DNA from 2 places in the Bradyrhizobium sp. FW305-F6 genome. Region 1 is predicted to be linked to the other one. Evidence: riboswitches for the same ligand, from Rfam matches in the RefSeq annotation. Region 1 holds a riboswitch; the other holds the start of a gene.
What was found. A riboswitch is a leader RNA that binds a small molecule or an ion and turns the genes downstream of it on or off. The one in region 1 is predicted to bind cobalamin.

Region 1 (5,288 bases):
AGACCATCGGCGGTCGAATATTCGTCGAGCAGCCGTTCGAGCCGGCGCAGGCCTTCCGGCACCGCGGACGTTTCCAGCGGCGGCGGCAGATGACCGATGCTGACGGCTCCGATCCGCCGCTTGGCCTGCGCGGCCTCGCCAGGGTCGTTGACGATGAAGGGATAGACGACCGGGAGAGTGCCGATCAAAGCTTCCGGCCAACAGGTCGAGGACAGCGCCACGGATTTGCCGGGCAGCCATTCCAGCGTGCCGTGCGCGCCCATATGCACAAGAGCGTCGATCCCCTGCTCCCGGAGCCAGAGATAGAATGCGACATAGGCGTGGCGCGGCGTGCGGGCGAGATCGTGATAGTCAACATCGCGCGTCGTTGCATCACCGCGTTCGGGCTGGACCGCGATGATCGACTTGCCGCACGCAATGGCCGCGAAGTGAAACGCGCCGTCGCGGCAGCTCGGATCGCTCTCCGGGGCGCCCCAAGCCTGCGCGAGATCGTCCTGCAAGGATTGCGGCAGGTGCGAAAGCGCAGCGCGATAGTCGGCGACATTCCAAACTAAGTGCTGCTTCAACAGCGTCTCGCCGAGCGCATCGACCGGCGCAAGTTCGAAGCCGGCTGCCGCCAGATCGGACAGCAACGCTTCGACCGACGCCAGCGCGTCGAGCCCGACCGCATGTGCGATCTGGTGCGGCCTCCCCGGATAGTTCGAGAGCACGATCGCAAGCCGCTTCTCGCCGGCGGGCGTCATCGCAAGGCGATGCCAGGCCCCAACGCGTGCGGCGACAGCGTTCACACGCTCCTCGTCGGGCCGATGCGCCAGATGCGAGAATTGCAGATCGGGGTCGCGCATCGCCGCCGACTTGAAGCTCACCACGCCGGCGAACAGGCGGCCATCGACTTCGGGCAGCACCACGTGCATGGCGAGATCGCCGGGCGACAAGCCGCGCAGCGAGGTAGCCCAGTCCTCGCGCCGCGCCGTGGAGAGCGCGACCTGGAACACGGGGCACGTCGCGGCATCGAACGGCGTCGTGCCATCGTCGCCCAGCGCGGAGAACGCCGTCGCATTGACGATCGCAGCTGGGGGATCCTGCGCAAGATGCGCGCGCAGCCAATCCGCGACGCCGGGTGCCTTCAGGGACGTTACGAACAGGCCGCAGGCGTCAAAGCCCTTCTCGCGCAGCGCGGCGATCAGAGCGTCGACCGGGCCAGTGTCCGCAGCAGTGAGATAGGAGCGATAGAATGTCACCAGCGCGCGCGGCTTGCCTTCGCCGCCCGCCCGCGCCGCGATGACACCCCGCACGGGATCGTAGAAGCCCATCTCGGGCACGGTCATCTCGCCGATGACCGGTCCGGCATAAAGCCCCGAGGCCAGCGCAAGCTGCGCGATCGCGGCTTGCGCCGCGACCGGGCCACCGGTGTCGCAGAGCACCTTGAGCCGCCGCAGCGTCGAGACCGGCAGGGTCGAGAAGGCATCCAGCCGCGTGTCGTCGCGGCCGTCCGCCGGCAGCACGGCGAGCACGATGTTGCGCTCTTGCGCGAGTTGCTGGAGCGCGGCAAGCCCGTACGGCCAATAGGATTCCCCGCCGATCAGGCGCACCAATATGCCGCGCGCCTGCGACAGCGTGCGCTCGACATAGGTGTCGACCGACAGCGGATGCCGGAGCTCGGCAAGATTGGCGAGCCGCAGCGACGGCAGGCTGTTCCGGCCACGCCGCCAGCCGGCGGCGAACGCGGCAAGGTCGGAATCCGAATACGAGAGCACCACGAGATCGGCCGGGTCCTGGCCGATGTCTCTTGGCGTCGCGGTCTCCTCAAGACCACGGCTCTCGCGGAAAACGACGTGCATCAGATACCGAGTCCTGACCTGATCGCGGCCTCATCAATATCGCCATGCTCGCCGATCACGACGAGCTTCGACTGCCTGACACCTGCGCCCCAGGGCCTGTCGAACTGGTGGCGCACGCGCTCGCCGACGGCCTGTAGCAGCAGGCGCATCGGCTTGCCGGCGACAGCGATGTAGCCCTTGACGCGCAGCACGTTCTGCTCGCGCGCCAGCTTCTGGACCGATGCGACCAGCGCGTCGATGTCGGCGACCTCCGGAAGCTCGATCACGACGGAGGCGAAATCGTCGTGCTCGTGCTCCTCCTCGCCGTCGTGATGCGAGGGGCGCGCGGCGAGATCGTACTCGGCGGCGGCGCCGAGGCCGAGAATGACGCGCGCATCGATCGCACCATCGGTGACAGGCAGCATCGGCACCCGGCGCGGCATCTCGGCGGTGATCGCAGCCCTGGCGGCTTCGATTCCCGCCGCGCCGGCAAGATCCGCCTTCGTCAGCAGCACGATGTCGGCGCAGGCGATCTGGTCCTCGAACACCTCCGACAGCGGCGTCTCGTGATCGAGATTCTCGTCCGCCGCGCGCTGCGCTTCCACCGCAGCCGGATCCGGCGCGAAGCGGCCGGCGGCGACGGCTTCAGCGTCGGCCAGCGCAATTACGCCGTCCACCGTGATGCGCGAGCGGATCTCCGGCCAGTCGAACGCCTTCAGCAGCGGCTTCGGCAGCGCCAAGCCCGAGGTTTCGATCAGGATGTGATCGGGCCGCACCGGGCGCGCCAAGAGTTGCTCCATGGTCGGAATGAAATCGTCGGCGACGGTGCAGCAGATGCAGCCATTGGCGAGTTCGACGATGTTCTCCTCCGGGCAGTTGGCGTCCGCGCAGGATTTCAGGATCTCGCCGTCGACGCCTTCGCTGCCGAACTCGTTGACGAGCACCGCGAGCTTCTTGCCACCGGGATTGGCGAGCAGATGCTGGATCAGCGTGGTCTTGCCGGAACCGAGGAAGCCGGTGACGACCGTGACCGGAACTTTTGCGAGCGAGTTCATTCGGCAGCCTCCGGCACGACGGCAATGGGGGGAATGCGGGCAAGCGACTGCTTGCGGAAGATCTCCGGGCGGCTGCGCCAGGGCACGAGGCCATCAGGCGCGGCGGCATAAGCCGCAGCGCCCGCGACCACATCGCGCGCATTCGTCTCCGACAGGCGGCCATAGACATAGGACCAGCGGCCCGGCGCGCTGAGCGCGACCGAGCAGCCTTGGCTGCACGCCGACAGGCACTCGACGGGAACCACGTTGACGCCGTCGGGCACACCGGCCTCGAGGATCGCGCCATGCAGGCGCTTGCCGGGCGTCGTTTCGCCCTCGCCGAGCGTCGCGCCGGCGCGGCAGGTGATGCAGACGTGAAGTGTGACGGTCATTCGCCTCTTCCATAAACAGCGGGAGGCGATGAGGCACACGGACCATTCCGCAGAAGGTCCGTTTCCCCGTCGCGGAACACCCCGTCCGCCGGTTCAAAATCGTCCGCGCTGGCAGGTCTCCCGGCTTGCGGAGCAGGGTTTTCGCCCTTCGATCCCCGCCTTCCCGATTCCCTTTGGGGACTCAGTGGCTTCGGGCATCTCTCCGGTCACGGTCGCGGGGGCGGCTGCATTTTGGAGCCAAATCCTGCCGATTCGGACCCTATCGCATTCCCTCTTCGCCTGTCATAGGACAGGAACCAACGTCAGGCCACCATTTGCCGGTGGCCGCCACTTGTCAAGCCGAAGGACCGGGATCGATGACGCCTGAACCGGACACTCAAACAGCCGACGAAAGTGACGCCCGCCACGCCGCCAAGATGGCGAAGAAGAAGGCCGCCCGCGACAAGATCATGGCGACCAAAAGCGGCGAAAAAGGCCTGATCATCGTCCACACCGGCGCGGGCAAGGGAAAATCCTCCTCCGCCTTCGGCATGATCGTTCGCTGCGTCGCGCATGGCTTCCCTTGCGCGGTCGTGCAGTTCATCAAGGGCGCCTGGGACACCGGCGAGCGGCGCCTCCTCACCGGCCATTTCGGCGATCTCTGCCAGTTCCACGCGATGGGCGAAGGCTTTACCTGGGAGACGCAGGATCGGGCCCGCGACATTGCGGCCGCGCGCGCCGGCTGGGAGAAAGCCAAGGAACTGATCCTCGACGAGCGGCTGCGGATGGTCGTGCTCGACGAGATCAACATCGCTCTGCGCTACGACTATCTCGACATCGCCGAGGTGGTCGAGTTCCTGACTACGCAGAAGCCGCCGATGACGCATGTCGTGCTCACCGGACGCAATGCCAAGGACGAGCTGATCGAGATCGCCGACCTCGTCACCGAGATGACGCTGGTCAAGCATCCCTTCCGCTCCGGCATCAAGGCGCAGGCCGGCGTCGAGTTCTGAGATCCCGATGGCACGTGCACTGATGATCCAGGGGGCCGGCTCGGACGTGGGCAAATCGCTCATCGTCGCCGGCCTTGCGCGCGCGTTCACGCGACGGGACTTGCGCGTGCTGCCGTTCAAGCCGCAGAACATGTCGAACAACGCGGCGGTGACCGTCGATGGCGGCGAGATCGGGCGCGCGCAGGCGCTGCAGGCGCTCGCTGCCGGCGTCGAGCCGCACACCGACATGAACCCGGTGCTGCTCAAGCCCGAGACCGATGTCGGCGCGCAAATCATCGTTCACGGCAAGCGCATCGCGACCGCGCGTGCACGCGACTATGCGGCGATGAAGCCGTCGCTGATGGGTGCGGTGCTGGAGAGTTTCGAGCGCCTGAAGGCGCGCGCCGATCTGGTGCTGGTCGAGGGCGCCGGCAGCCCGGCCGAGGTGAATTTGCGCAAGGCCGACATCGCCAATATGGGCTTTGCCCGCAAAGCCGACGTGCCGGTCGTGCTGATCGGCGACATCGACCGCGGCGGCGTCATCGCCCAATTGGTCGGCATCAAGACGGTGATCGACCCTGATGATGCCGCGATGGTCCAGGGCTTCGTCATCAACAAGTTCCGCGGCGACCCCACGCTGTTCGACGATGGCTACAGGCTGATCGAGCAGAAAACGTCGTGGCGCGGCTTCGGCGTGCTGCCCTGGTTTCCGCGCGCCGGCGAGCTGCCGGCCGAGGACGCGCTCGGCCTGCGCGATGCGCGCAAGCCGGGCCAATGCAAGATCGCGTGCCTGGCGCTGTCGCGGATCGCGAATTTCGACGATCTCGATCCGCTCAAGCTCGAGCCGGGCGTCGATCTCATCATGGTGCGTCCGGGCGAAGCGATCCCCGGCGATGTCAGGCTCGTCATCATCCCCGGCTCGAAATCCACCCGCGGCGACCTCGCCTTCCTGCGCGCGCAGGGCTGGGACATCGACCTGCTCGCGCACCAGCGCCGGGGTGGCCACGTGCTCGGCCTTTGCGGCGGCTATCAGATGCTCGGCCGCAGCGTCGCCGATCCCGATGGCATCGA
Region 2 (5,288 bases), on a different contig from region 1:
GCGCGGTCGCGTCCATCACGCAGAGCACCGTCTCCAGCGGCGCCTCGCGCAGGATCACCGGATCCATCAGGTTGCGCACGATGTCGGCGGGATCGGCGACGCCGCTGGTCTCGATGACGATGTATTCCGGCTTGGGATCACGCCGCAGCAATGTCGAGAGCGTGCGCAACAGATCGCCCTCGAGCGAGCAGCAGATGCATCCATTGGCGAGGCTGACCACGCCCTCGCTGGCGCCAGCGATCAGCTCCGCATCGATGTTGATGGCGCCGAAATCGTTGACCACGGCGGCGATGCGCCGTCCCTCTGCGTGCGCCAGCAGATGATTGACGACCGTGGTCTTGCCCGCCCCCAGAAAGCCGGTGACCAGCAGAATGGGGACCGGCATGGGTCAGCTCGCGACCACGGGACGGCGCACGGGTTTTCCCGGCCGCGCCTCGACGTCGAGAATGCCGTCGCGGATCAGCACCTGGCCGCTGACGACCAGATGCCGTACCCCTTCGGACGCACGGTTCATCGCAGTGAAGGTCGCGCGATCCGAGAGCTTCTCGTAGTCGAACACGACGATGTCGGCATCCGCGTCCTTTGCAAGCCGGCCCTTGGCGCGCATCGCGGGCGTGCTCTGTGACAGGATCTCCGCCGGGATCAGCGCGCATTTGCGCACGCCTTCCAGCAGCGACACGGCCTTGCGCTCGCGCACCCATTCGCGGATGAATTTCGTGAAGCAGCCGGCCGAGCGCGGATGCGAGGTGGCGTCATCCGGCAGCGGCCAGGCCTCGCCGGTGTAGGTGGTGCCGTCGGAGAGCGTCCACGGCATCGCGTCGGAGGCGATCGCGCCGCCGGGATAGAGCACCGACATGTCGAGCAGGTCGCGGTGATGCGCGTTGTTCTCGGTGTCGAGGATGTGCCAGAGCACCAGCGAGGACGGCTCCTCGGCCTGCGCCTTGAGCAGCTCCTCGCGATCGTGGAAGCGATAGCCGTCGGTGACGCGCTGCACGGAATCGTATCCGGTGCCGTTGCGCTCGACGAACTCCGGGTCGCTGAAGAAGGCGGCGGCCAGCACCGTCGAGCCGGTGCCGTAGGGGTAGGCCTCGACGGTGATCGGCAGGCCCTGTCCTTGCGCCTTTTCGATCAGCGCGCGGCAGCGCTCGACGTCGGTCTTGCTCGACGAATTGAAGTGGCAGATGTGCATGTGCGCGCCGGTGGCGCCGGCATAGCCGATCAGGCGGATATAGGCTTCCGCCGCGCTCTCGGGGTCGATGCGCGACATGAAGGCGACATGGGTGAAGGTCGGCACGTCCTTGGCTGCAGCCAGCTGGCACACCGCCGTCAGCTCCTGCACGCCGGCACCCGGCGCATACGCGTTGAGGATGCCGATGCCGATGCCGCCCTCGTTCAGGCCGCGCGATAGGCGCTCCAGGATACCGGCGACCTCCGAATCGGTCGCGACATTGTCGATCCAGCGGCGGTCGCGCATGGCAGCGCCGAATGCTTCCAGCGAGCTCTCCGCATTGGAGCCGGTCATCGCGCCGATGCGGGCAAAGGCCCAGTTGGTGGCGGCGCCGTAATTCAGCACGCGCCCCTTCCTGGCCTGCCGTTCATACCAGGACGCAACCGGCAGCACGCCTGCCTCGAGATCGAGCGTGGTGGTCACGCCGTCGAACGCCTGCATGCGGTCGGCCGGGACCGACTGGCCATGCGCATGCAGATCGATGAAGCCGGGCGCGACGACGAGCCCGGTTGCGTCGATCACCCGCTCTGCGCCGCCGAGCGAGGCGCCGACCGCGGCGATCCTGCCGTCTACCACCGCGACGTCGCCGATGGCATCCATCCCGCTGGCTGGATCCACCACCCGGCCGCCAGAGATCACCAAGCCGCTCATTTAGTCACTCCGAAAAGCTATTGCAAAAAGCCTCCAAAGGCCCGGCAGCAGCTCCGGAGGCCGAGACCGGCCGCTTGGCGCCCAGTCCCGGCGCGCATGATGCAGATTTTCAGGAAGCCGACCACCTCTGTCGATGCCGATGCATCATGCGTATTCGCGCGCGCGTCACAGCCCGTCGAACCAGGATTTCCATTTCGGCACCGCCGTGGCGAAGGTGCCGCGATGGCTGGTGCTGCCGGTCGAGACCGCCTCCACCGCCTGGTTGCCACTGCCGATTGCACGCTGATAGGTCATGGCGAGCTGACCCAGCCCGACGCTGATGGCTTCGTCGCTTTCACCGTAATAGTTGCGGACCGGGCTCTTGACGATCCAGCGATACGCCTGGGTCTGCGCGACCAGGCGCCCGTAGGCTGATGCGGCGAAGAACTGCGGATCGAAATAGTCTGCGCGGATCAGCTTGTGCAGGTCGGTGGGGACGTCGGCCGGATTGAAGGGTTCGCGCATATAAGCCTTGCGCGCCACGTCGTAATAAGCATCCGCGATCAGCGAGCGCGCGAGCCCCGGCACGCCGTAGTAATTCTCGAAGGAGAACGCCGTCAGGATGAACAGCGAATTCACCCAGCTCGCATCGTTCTTGCGCGGGAAACTGAGAAAGCCGTTGAGCGCGACGAACGCGTCGACCGGCGCGCTCGCGGTTGCGGCGGCGTCGACCTTGACGCCCGATTGCTCGAGCTTTTCGAGCATGGCCATGGTCACGAAACCGCCTTGCGACCAGCCGGCGAGGAACAGCTTGGTCGTGGTGAGCTTGAGGTGATCGAGCACGGCGCGGCTCGCCGTCAGCATGTCATAGGTCGCCTGCTGATGGCTCGCCTTCACCATGTAGCCTTCCGGCTCGGCCGACGTGCCGAGCCCGAAATAGTCGGCGCCGATCACGATATAGCCCTGGCCGGCGAACTGGGCGATCATCAACTGCGTTTCCGGCGATTGCTGCGGAAAGGACGGAACCTCCTGCTTTCCGTAGACCGTGCCGTGCTGGTACGACACCAGCGGCAACGAGGTGCCGCTGTCCTCGGGGATCGCCAGCAATCCGGACGCGATTGTCGGCTTGTTGCCGCGCTCGGGTATGACGGACGAATAGGTCACGCGATAGAGCCGAACGGCATTGCGCGCCGGGCTATAGGCTGTCGTGATCCCGGCGAAGGCGGGCGTATCGACCTTCAGAATCTTGTTGAGCTGATCGGCATCCCAGCGCGCAACGCGCTGATATGCGATACTGGCTGATAGTTTGACGACTTCGCCCTCCTGCGCCTGGGCGGAAACCCCCACGAGGAGTTGAAGGAGAAGCAGGAGAGAAAAACGCCAAGCCGATTTCATGCAAGCGACCCGTGGAACGAGACGGTAACAGGCCTACAGAGGTTAGGTTGAAATTGTGTTGCCTTGGGCGTCACGCAATTCGAAAACCAGCCCGTCCGTGCGGTATTGTCGAACTCGGTCGCGACACGCATCCGCGATCTCGCGACCTCGCTGCCCGAGTCTTGCTGGTCTCCAGGTAAGGCCGCGCGCCGGACTGGGTGACAGGAAATTGGTGTATCGCCTGCCGATCGATGCGTCGCCGATGACGGTGGGACGCGCTGATCTGTGTCGGGTCAGCCAGTTGACAGCCCTTTGCAAATAAAACTAGGGTGACTGCGACGGTTCTCCTTCGGGGGATCAATAGGGAATACGGTGCGGGGATTTCCCCAATGCCGTGGCTGCCCCCGCAACTGTAAGCGGTGAGCCTTCGCCAAACGCCACTGGGCCTGCGGGCTTGGGAAGGCGGCGACAGGCAACGACCCGCGAGCCAGGAGACCTGCCGTCAGTCGTGGTCACACGCGAGCACATTGGGCGGGGTGTCCTGGTGAGTGTTGAGCTGTCTTCTTGAGGCAGCGGCCAAACTGCGTTCGCGGTGACGTGCCACGTTATCGCGAGTCGATAGATGATCTCCCGCATAGTTTTCGCGCCACGACATCGCCGCGCGTTGCTCCGTTCAGTTGCATTCTCCTGCCTCATATTGTCGACGGACGGCTGGGCACAGTCGGAAAGGCCGGCCCAGACGCTCGATCCTGTCGTAGTGCAGCCGCCAGCGGCGCCGCCGAATGCTCGCAGCACCCGGCGTAGCGATGCAACGCGCCCCTCGCGCTCTCGTCATCAGCAGCGAAGCGTAGCTTCGGACACGCGTGCTCCGACGGCCGACCGGACGGGTCCCGCGTTCGCCGCACCCACGCTCAATCTCACCGGCGCGAGCACCGCCGGCAGCCGGCTCGGGCTGACGCGGCTGCAGACGCCGGCCAGCGTGGAGGTGATCTCTGCCGAAACCATCGCCGAACGCGGCCAGGAGGACATCTTGGACGCGGTGACGCAAAACGCCGTCGGCTTCACCGCGAGCCCGGCACCGGGCAACGGCGGGGTCTCGTTCAATACCCGCGGCTTCACGGGCCTTGGGTCCGTCATGACGCTCTATGACGGCACCCAGCTTTACATCGGCGCCGGCACGGTCACCTTTCCGTTCGACACATGGTCGACCGAGCGCATCGAGGTGCTGCGCGGCCCTGCATCGGTGATGTATGGCGCGGGTGCGGTCGGCGGCGCCATCAACATCGTGTCGAAACTGCCGTCCTGGATCCCTCGCAACCAGGCCGAAATCTCGCTGGACAGCAACATGAGACGGCGAATTGCGGTCGACAGTGGCGGTCCGATCAGCAAGGACGTCGCCTATCGCATCACCGCTACCGGCAACATGTCGGATGGATGGGTCGATCGTGACAACACCTCGAACGTCGCGCTTCATGCCGTGGTCCAGGTCAAACAGAACGAAGACGTCACTTGGACACTGTCCACAGACTACGGCGACCGCAACCCGTCGCGCTACTTCGGCACGCCGCTGATCAACGGCAGGCTCGAAGAGTCGCTACGCTTCAAGAACTACAATGTCAGCGACAGCCACATCCGCTACCAGGACAGCTGGAACCAGGTGAAGACCGATTGGCAGGTCGCCGATGGAATCTCGATCCACAACACGCTGTACTACTTGAACTCCAAGCGGCACTGGAAGGACGTCGAAAGCTACGCCTACAATCCCGCTACCGGCCTCATCAACCGAACCAGCTATATCGAGATCTTTCACGATCAGCAGCAGGTCGGCAACCGCATGGACGCGAAATTCCGCGGGCATGTCCTTGGGATGGCCAACGAGTTCCTGGCGGGCTTCGACGTCAACAGCATCGATTTCACCCACACCAACAATTCACCTTATGGCGGCTCGTCGTCCGTCAACCCCTACAGCTTCGATCCAGGCGTCTTCAACAGCCCGAACCCCACCATTCCCGGTTACGGCAGCGTGACCAATCAATACGCTTTGTTCGCCGAGAAC

Region 2: it holds a riboswitch for cobalamin, as region 1 does, so the genes downstream of both, AC3WLX_RS29540 (TonB-dependent receptor) here and AC3WLX_RS06190 (DUF1636 domain-containing protein) in region 1, are expected to answer to the same signal.

Annotation. Positions count from the first base shown of each region.
Region 1 is NZ_JBYSYD010000001.1:1,276,604-1,281,891, forward strand. Features, by position in the region: gene cobN (cobaltochelatase subunit CobN) at 1-1,841, opposite strand, end outside; gene cobW (cobalamin biosynthesis protein CobW) at 1,841-2,875, opposite strand; gene AC3WLX_RS06190 (DUF1636 domain-containing protein) at 2,872-3,246, opposite strand; cobalamin riboswitch at 3,340-3,562, opposite strand; gene cobO (cob(I)yrinic acid a,c-diamide adenosyltransferase) at 3,603-4,238, shown strand; gene AC3WLX_RS06200 (cobyric acid synthase) at 4,246-5,288, shown strand, end outside.
Region 2 is NZ_JBYSYD010000005.1:313,466-318,753, reverse strand. Features, by position in the region: gene AC3WLX_RS29555 (CobW family GTP-binding protein) at 1-385, opposite strand, end outside; gene AC3WLX_RS29550 (amidohydrolase family protein) at 389-1,879, opposite strand; gene AC3WLX_RS29545 (alpha/beta hydrolase family protein) at 2,045-3,253, opposite strand; cobalamin riboswitch at 3,555-3,750, shown strand; gene AC3WLX_RS29540 (TonB-dependent receptor) at 3,855-5,288, shown strand, end outside.